Linked DNA regions of Methylosinus sp. H3A. The protein of the gene in region 2 interacts with the protein of the main gene of each other region in a pairwise test. Links are inferred from orthologs where the notes say so. Each region holds a gene or a part of one and is shown on either strand. Other genes may lie near its edges. The genes, in order: IY145_RS04625 and IY145_RS20650.

Region 1 (3,877 bases), 3.5 Mb from region 2 along the record:
CCAGTTCTTGAAAGACGAGGCCAAGCGGGGCCGCATGAAGCCGATGGTCGGCTTCATCGCGGGCCGCACCGCCCCTCCGGGGCGGCGCATGGGTCACGCCGGGGCGATCGTCTCCGGCGGCAAAGGCGACGCCGAGAGCAAGATCGCGGCGATGGAATCGGCCGGGATCGTCGTCTCGCCGTCTCCGGCGCGGCTCGGCAAGACATTGGTCGAAACGCTGAACCGCTGAGGTTCGGCGACATTGCGCGTCGGCGAATCGCCGGCGCGCTCCCCCGAAATATGAGCGCGGGGCGAAATCTTTAAAGAATTGTCAAAATGATTTCGCTCAACTTCGAGAAAGTTCTGCGCTCGGGAGACTGAACAGAATGGCGCGTCTCGAGACGAATGGCGGATCGGCGGGCGGTGAAAAACAGCCCTCGCCGCGCGGGAACGCTTCTGCCCAGAACTCGCTTCTGCAGAGCGTCGACGCGAGATACCTCGAACATCTGCTCGCAGCCTATGAGGCCGATCCCTCGTCGGTCGGCCCGGCTTGGCGCGACTATTTCGCGAGCCTCGGCGTAGACGCGGCTCCTGCGGCCGGCCCGTCTTGGGCGCGGCCCGGCTGGCCGGCGACGCCTGCGGACGAACTCGTCGCGGCGCTGGGCGGCGAGGCGCGCGAGACGGTCAAGCCCGCGGCGGGCAAGGCGGCGGCGGGCGAGCGTGCGCCTTCGGCCGAGGAAATCCAGCGCGCCGCGCGCGACAGCGTGCGCGCGCTGATGATGATCCGCGCCTATCGCATGCGCGGCCATTTGCACGCCAATCTCGATCCGCTCGGCCTCGAGCAGCGCCACGACCATGGCGAGCTGCATCCCGAGACCTATGGCTTCACCGATGAGGATTACGATCGCAAAATCTTCATCGACGGCGTGATGGGCATGAAATACGCCAGCGTCTTCGAGATGGTGGCGATCCTGCGCCGCACCTATTGCGGCCCCATCGGCTATGAATTCATGCATATCTCCAATCCGGAGGAGAAAGCCTGGATTCAAGCGCGCATCGAAGGCCCGAAGAAGGAGATCGTCTTCACCGAGGAGGGCAAGAAGGCGATTCTGCGCAAGCTGGTCGAGGCGGAAGGCTTCGAGAAGTTTCTGGATGTCAAATATACGGGCACGAAGCGTTTCGGCCTCGACGGCTCGGAAGCCATCATCCCGGCGCTGGAGCAGATCATCAAGCGCGGCGGCGCGCTCGGCGCCAAGGAGATCGTGCTCGGCATGGCGCATCGCGGCCGGCTGAATATTCTCTGTCAGGTGATGGCCAAGCCGCATCGCGCTCTGTTCCACGAGTTCAAGGGCGGCTCCTTTCTGCCGGACGAGGTGGAAGGTTCGGGCGACGTCAAATATCACCTCGGCGCCTCGTCGGATCGCGAGTTCGACAACAATAAGGTGCATCTCTCGCTCACCGCCAATCCGTCGCATCTCGAGATCGTCGATCCCGTCGTGCTCGGCAAGGTGCGCGCCAAGCAGGATCAATATCGCTGCACCGAGACCGAGCGGCGCGTGGTGATGCCGCTGCTCATCCATGGCGACGCCGCCTTCGCCGGCCAGGGCGTCGTGGCGGAATGTTTCGGCCTGTCGGGGCTGAAGGGCCATCGCACCGGCGGCTCGGTGCATTTCATCATCAATAATCAGATCGGCTTCACCACCTACCCGCGCTATTCGCGCTCCTCGCCCTATCCGTCCGATGTGGCGAAGATGGTCGAGGCGCCGATCTTTCATGTGAATGGCGACGATCCGGAGGCGGTCGTCTACGCCGCGCGCATAGCGACGGAGTTTCGTCAGCAGTTCCAGAAGCCCGTCGTCATCGACATGTGGTGCTATCGCCGTTTCGGCCACAATGAGGGCGACGAGCCGGCGTTCACCCAGCCGCTGATGTATAAGAAAATCCGCGCGCACAAGACGACGCTGGAGCTCTATAGCGAGAGGCTGATCGCCGAAGGACTGCTGACGCGCGAGGATGTCGACGCGATCAAGAACGAATGGCGCCAGCGTCTCGAGCAGGAGATGGAGGCGTCGCAATCCTATAAGCCCAATAAGGCGGATTGGCTCGACGGACGTTGGGCGGGCGTGAAGCCCGGCTATCAATCCTCCGAGGACGAGCGGCGCGGCAAGACCGGCGTGCCGGTCGAGACTCTGCGCCGCATCGGCATGGAGCTGACGCAGACGCCGGAGAATTTCCACATTCACCGCACGATCCAGCGCTTCCTCGACGGGCGCCGCGCATCGATCACCAGCGGCGTCGGCATAGATTGGGCGACGGCGGAGGCGCTGGCCTTCGGCTCGCTGCTGGCGGAAGGCTATAATGTCCGCCTCTCTGGCCAGGACAGTGAGCGCGGCACCTTCTCGCAGCGCCATTCCGTGCTGATCGATCAGGAGGACGAGGCCCGCTATCTGCCGCTCGATCATGTCGGCGTGGGGCAGGGGCGTTTCGAGGTCATCAATTCGATGCTCTCGGAAGAGGCGGTGCTCGGCTTCGAATATGGCTATTCGCTCGCCGAGCCGCGCTCGCTGGTTTTGTGGGAGGCGCAATTCGGCGATTTCGCCAATGGCGCGCAGGTCGTCTTCGATCAGTTCCTCTCCGCCGGCGAGCGCAAATGGCTGCGCATGTCGGGCCTCGTCTGCCTGCTGCCGCATGGCTATGAGGGGCAGGGGCCGGAGCATTCCTCGGCCAGGCTCGAGCGCTATCTGCAGCTCTGCGCGGAGGATAATCTGCAAGTCGCCAATTGCTCGACGCCGGCCAATTACTTCCATATTCTGCGTCGGCAATTGCATCGCGACATTCGCAAGCCGCTGGTGTTGATGACGCCGAAATCGCTGCTGCGCCACAAGCGCTGCGTGTCGCGTCTCGACGAGATGGGCGAGGGGACGATGTTCCATCGCTTCATCTCCGACGACGCGGAGTTGCAGCCCTCGGAAAAATTCCGCCTCGCGCCCGACGACAAGATCGCGCGCGTGATCCTGTGCTCGGGCAAGGTCTATTACGACCTGTTCGAGGAGCGCGAGTCGCGCGGTGCCAATGACGTCTATCTCCTGCGCGTCGAGCAGCTCTATCCCTTCCCGTTGAAGGGACTGGTGACGATGATGTCGCGCTTCAAGCAGGCCGATGTCTTCTGGTGCCAGGAGGAGCCCAAGAATATGGGCGCCTGGTCCTTCGTCGAGCCCTATCTCGAATGGGTGCTGACGCAGGTCGGCGGCAAGTCCAAACGCGCTCGCTACATCGGCCGTCCGGCTTCGGCCTCGACCGCGGCGGGCACAATGTCCAAGCATCAGGCGCAGCTGCGGGCCTTCCTCGACGAGGCCTTTGCGACGCGCATCTCTTTGGCGGCGGAGTGATCATGACGGAAATCCGTGTTCCGACGCTCGGCGAATCGGTGAGCGAGGCGACGATCGGCCGCTGGTTCAAAAAGCCGGGCGACGCTGTCGCGGCGGATGAAGCGCTCGTCGAGCTCGAGACCGACAAGGTCACACTCGAGGTGAATGCGCCCGCCGCCGGCGTGCTGACCGATGTGATCGCCAAGGATGGCGAGACGGTCACGCCCGGCGCGCTGCTCGGGCAGATCGCCGAAGGCGCCGCCGCTGCGCCGCGTCCGGCGCCCGCGGCCCCCACCGTCGCGCCGCCCCCCGCAGCAGCCGCGCCGGCCGTTGTCGCCGAAGCGTCGGCCCGGCCGCCGGCGCCCTCCGCCGCCAAGATCGCGAAAGAGCAGGGCGTCGATCTCTCCGGCGTCGTCGGCTCCGGCAAGCAGGGTCAGCTGCTCAAGGGCGATGTTCTCGCTCTCGCGGCGCGGTCCGCGCCCGCGCCCGCGGCGCCTGCGCCCGTGAACGCTCCGGCGGCGCCGCGTCCG
Region 2 (3,306 bases):
TGATGCCCAGAAAGGAGAAGCCGGCGATCACCGAGACGAATCCATTGGCGCGTCGCGCCCGCACATAGCGGAAGGCGACGGCCCATTCGAAGGGCGCGAAGACGCGCGTGCGCGGCGTCGGCTCGATCTCGACCACGGAAGACAAAGTAGATTCGCTCATTTTGGCATTGTGCCCATCCGCTCGAGCCTTTCAAGCGCGCCATAGAATTGGGCCTTTCTCATGCGACGGCGGCGAATCGAAGGCGGGCGCGGGCGAGTGGCCGAAAACCGACAAGGGCTCGTGTCCGGTTTCGCTCGGCGAGAAAAGTCAACGAGAAAAATTAACGCCTGGCCCTTAATTTGCTGCACTGCGGTCACCACCTCGAGGTTCGGCGGTGGGCAATCGAGGAGAACGACACATGGGTTCGATCGCCCAGCTGAAGAGCGCGCCGCGCAAAGCGCATGGCGCTGTCCACGACAATGTCGAGTTCGATCGCTTCGAGCTCGATCTCGAAGACGGCACGGCCGTCGCCTATTATCGTCTGGCGCCGGGCGCCATCGTCCTCACCCATACGGAGACGCCGCCGGCTCTGCGCGGCAAGGGCGCGGCCTCGGAGCTGATCCGCGGCGCGCTGGAATGGGCGCGGGCGCGGGGGCTCAAAGTCGTTCCGGAATGCTCCTTCGTGGCCGATTATATCGCGCGCCACCAGGAATTCGCGGATATCGTCCTTCGCAAATCGGCCTGAGCGGTCTGAGCCTGCATCCGTCGCCTCGCCGACGAACGCCGGCTCAGAGTCTTCGGGAGACGCAGGATTTTTCGAAATCCTGCTCAGCCCTCGTCCGATAGCGCGAGCCATTGATCTTCGGCCTCGGCGAGCGCCGTCGCGAGATCGGCGCGCTGCTGGGCGAGCCGATTCGCCTCCTGCGGATTGCGCGAAAAGGCGCTCGGATCGGCGAGCGCCGCATCGACGCGCGCCAACAGCTCGCCGAGCTTCTTCATGCGTTCTTCCGCGACCGCGAGCTTGCGGCGCGCTTGGCCGGCGTCGCGTTTTCCTTCGACCCGGCGAGGCTTTTCGCGCGATTCCTCGTCCTTGCGCGCGTCCCGCGCGTCGCCATTGGCCCGCGCCAGCACATAGCGGGCATAATCGTCGACGTCGCCGTCGAAGGCGCGCACAGTGCCGCCTTCGACGAGCCATAGCTGGTCGGCGCAGGCCTCCAGCAGATAGCGATCATGGGAGACGAGCACGATCGCGCCTTCATGGGCGTTGATCGCCTCGACCAGCGCGGCGCGGCTGTCGATGTCGAGATGGTTCGTCGGCTCGTCGAGAATGAGCAGATGCGGTCCGGCGAAGGAGGCGACGCCGAGCAGCAGCCGCGCCTTCTCGCCGCCGGAGAGACGCTCGATCTTCGTTTCCGCGCGCGCGCCGGAAAAGCCGGTCTGGGCGGCGCGCGTGCGAATGCGCGCCTCGGGCGCGCCGGGCATCAGCGCCGCGAAGACGGAGTAGGGCGTGTCCTGCTCGTTCAGATCGTCGATCTGATGCTGGGCGAAGAAGCCGGCCTCGAGCTTTGCCGCCCGCACCACATTGCCGCTCTTGGCCTCGAGACGCCCCGACAGCAGCTTGGCGAAGGTCGATTTGCCATTGCCATTGGAGCCGAGCAAGCCGATGCGATCGTCATTCGAGAGGCTCAGCGACAGGCGCGACAGCACGGTGCGATCGCCATAGCCGACGCTGACATTTTCAAAGGCGATGATCGGCGGCGACAGCGGCTTTTCCGGCGAAGGCAGATAGATGGGCAGCACCTCGTCGTCGACGATGGCGGTGACGGGCTCCAGTCTGGCGAGCATTTTGAGGCGCGACTGCGCCTGCCGCGCCTTGGTCGCCTTGAAGCGGAAACGGTCGACGAAGGCCTGCAGCTCGCGGCGGCGCTCCTCCTGCTTCTTGCCCGCTTTGGCGGCGAGCGCGCGCGCCTCGAGCCGCTGCGCCTCGAAGGCGCTGTAATTGCCCTTGTAGAGCGTCAGCCGGCCGCGCTCGAGATGCAGAATATGCGTCGAGACGGCGTCGAGCATGTCGCGATCATGGCTGATGACGACGACATTCGCAGGGTAGCGCGCGAGATAGTCGACGAGCCAGAGCGTGCCCTCGAGATCGAGATAATTGGTCGGCTCATCGAGCAACAGAAGCTCCGGCTGCGAGAACAGCACGGCGGCGAGCGCGACGCGCATGCGCCAGCCGCCCGAGAATTCCGAGAGCGGGCGCTGCTGCGCCTCGGCGTCGAAGCCGAGGCCGGAGAGGATAGCCGCGGCTCGCGCCGGCGCCGCATGGGCGTCTATGTCGACGAGGCGCGTCTGGATCTCGGCGATCTCATGGGGGTCGGTCTCGGTTTCGGCGCGCTCCAGCAGCGCGGCGCGCTCGGTGTCCGCGGCGAGCACGAAATCGACGAGCGCCGTCGGTCCGCCGGGCGCCTCCTGCTCGACGCGGCCGATCTTCAGCTTGGCGGGCAGAGATATTGTTCCAGTCTCGCCTGCGATCTCGCCGCAGATCATGCGGAACAGCGTCGTCTTGCCGGCGCCGTTGCGGCCGACGAAGCCGGCCCTCGTCCGCGGCGGCAGGAAGACGGAGGCTTTGTCGAAGAGAAGCCTCGCGCCGAGCCGGTAGGTGAGATCATCGATGGAAAGCATGGCCTCGCCTCTAGGGCCTTTGCGGTCGATGTGCAACGTCGGCGCCGCGGAACAGGGCCCGCGACGCGGGAAGGGGCGCCGCCCGCGGGAGGCTAACGACAAAGGCGTTCATGGCGCTTGTCAGCCCGAGCGCGGCCCTCTATATCTGCGCCCGCTTCGCGCCGGCCACTCGCCGGCGCAGCCCGCGCCCATCGTCTAGAGGCCTAGGACGTCGCCCTTTCACGGCGAAAACACGGGTTCGATTCCCGTTGGGCGCGCCATTTGCGTATAAAACCGCGAACACCCTTGCCGATTTGTTCTCCGGCGACGACGGCCTGTTCGAGGCTGGCTTTGGAGCCGTGAATGCGGATGATGTGGTCGTCGACCTCGACGGCTTCGACGACCGCCCGCAAATAGGCTCTGCGGAACGACGTCTCTCCCACGGTGATCTTCTCGCGCATGAATGTGCCGAATCGCTCGAGCTGGTCTGGTTCGAGCTGGATTTGCGGCGCGGCCTGGGCTTTGATCCGCTCCAGCGCGGCTTTCGCCCGCTCCCGGTCGGATTTGAGAGTGGCGAGACGGTCCCGAAGCAGATCGTCCATGTCGGTGACGCCGTCCTCGACCATTCTATAGAGGCGCTTCAGCCTGTCCTCAGACTGAGCGATTTC

The links.
Region 1: the proteins of IY145_RS20650 (region 2) and IY145_RS04625 interact in binary tests that used the Escherichia coli proteins (3 or more experiments, as listed by UniProt). The link is inferred for Methylosinus sp. H3A from one-to-one orthologs.

Annotation. Positions count from the first base shown.
Region 1 is NZ_JADNQW010000005.1:334,594-338,470, reverse strand. Bases 1-3,568 are described here. They hold IY145_RS04625 (2-oxoglutarate dehydrogenase E1 component), read left to right. Parts: upstream 1-365; coding sequence 366-3,368; downstream 3,369-3,568. Other genes in these bases: odhB (2-oxoglutarate dehydrogenase complex dihydrolipoyllysine-residue succinyltransferase), read left to right, coding at 3,371-3,568; sucD (succinate--CoA ligase subunit alpha), read left to right, coding at 1-229. Also shown: more of odhB, read left to right, coding at 3,569-3,877. UniProt on the Escherichia coli protein: E1 component of the 2-oxoglutarate dehydrogenase (OGDH) complex which catalyzes the decarboxylation of 2-oxoglutarate, the first step in the conversion of 2-oxoglutarate to succinyl-CoA and CO(2).
Region 2 is NZ_JADNQW010000005.1:3,818,971-3,822,276, reverse strand. Bases 235-3,231 are described here. They hold IY145_RS20650 (ABC-F family ATP-binding cassette domain-containing protein), read right to left. Parts: upstream 2,660-3,231; coding sequence 809-2,659; downstream 235-808. Other genes in these bases: IY145_RS20655 (GNAT family N-acetyltransferase), read left to right, coding at 399-725. Outside these bases: IY145_RS20660 (lipoprotein-releasing ABC transporter permease subunit), read right to left, coding at 1-160. UniProt on the Escherichia coli protein: Genetic data indicate it may be involved in ribosome assembly or function.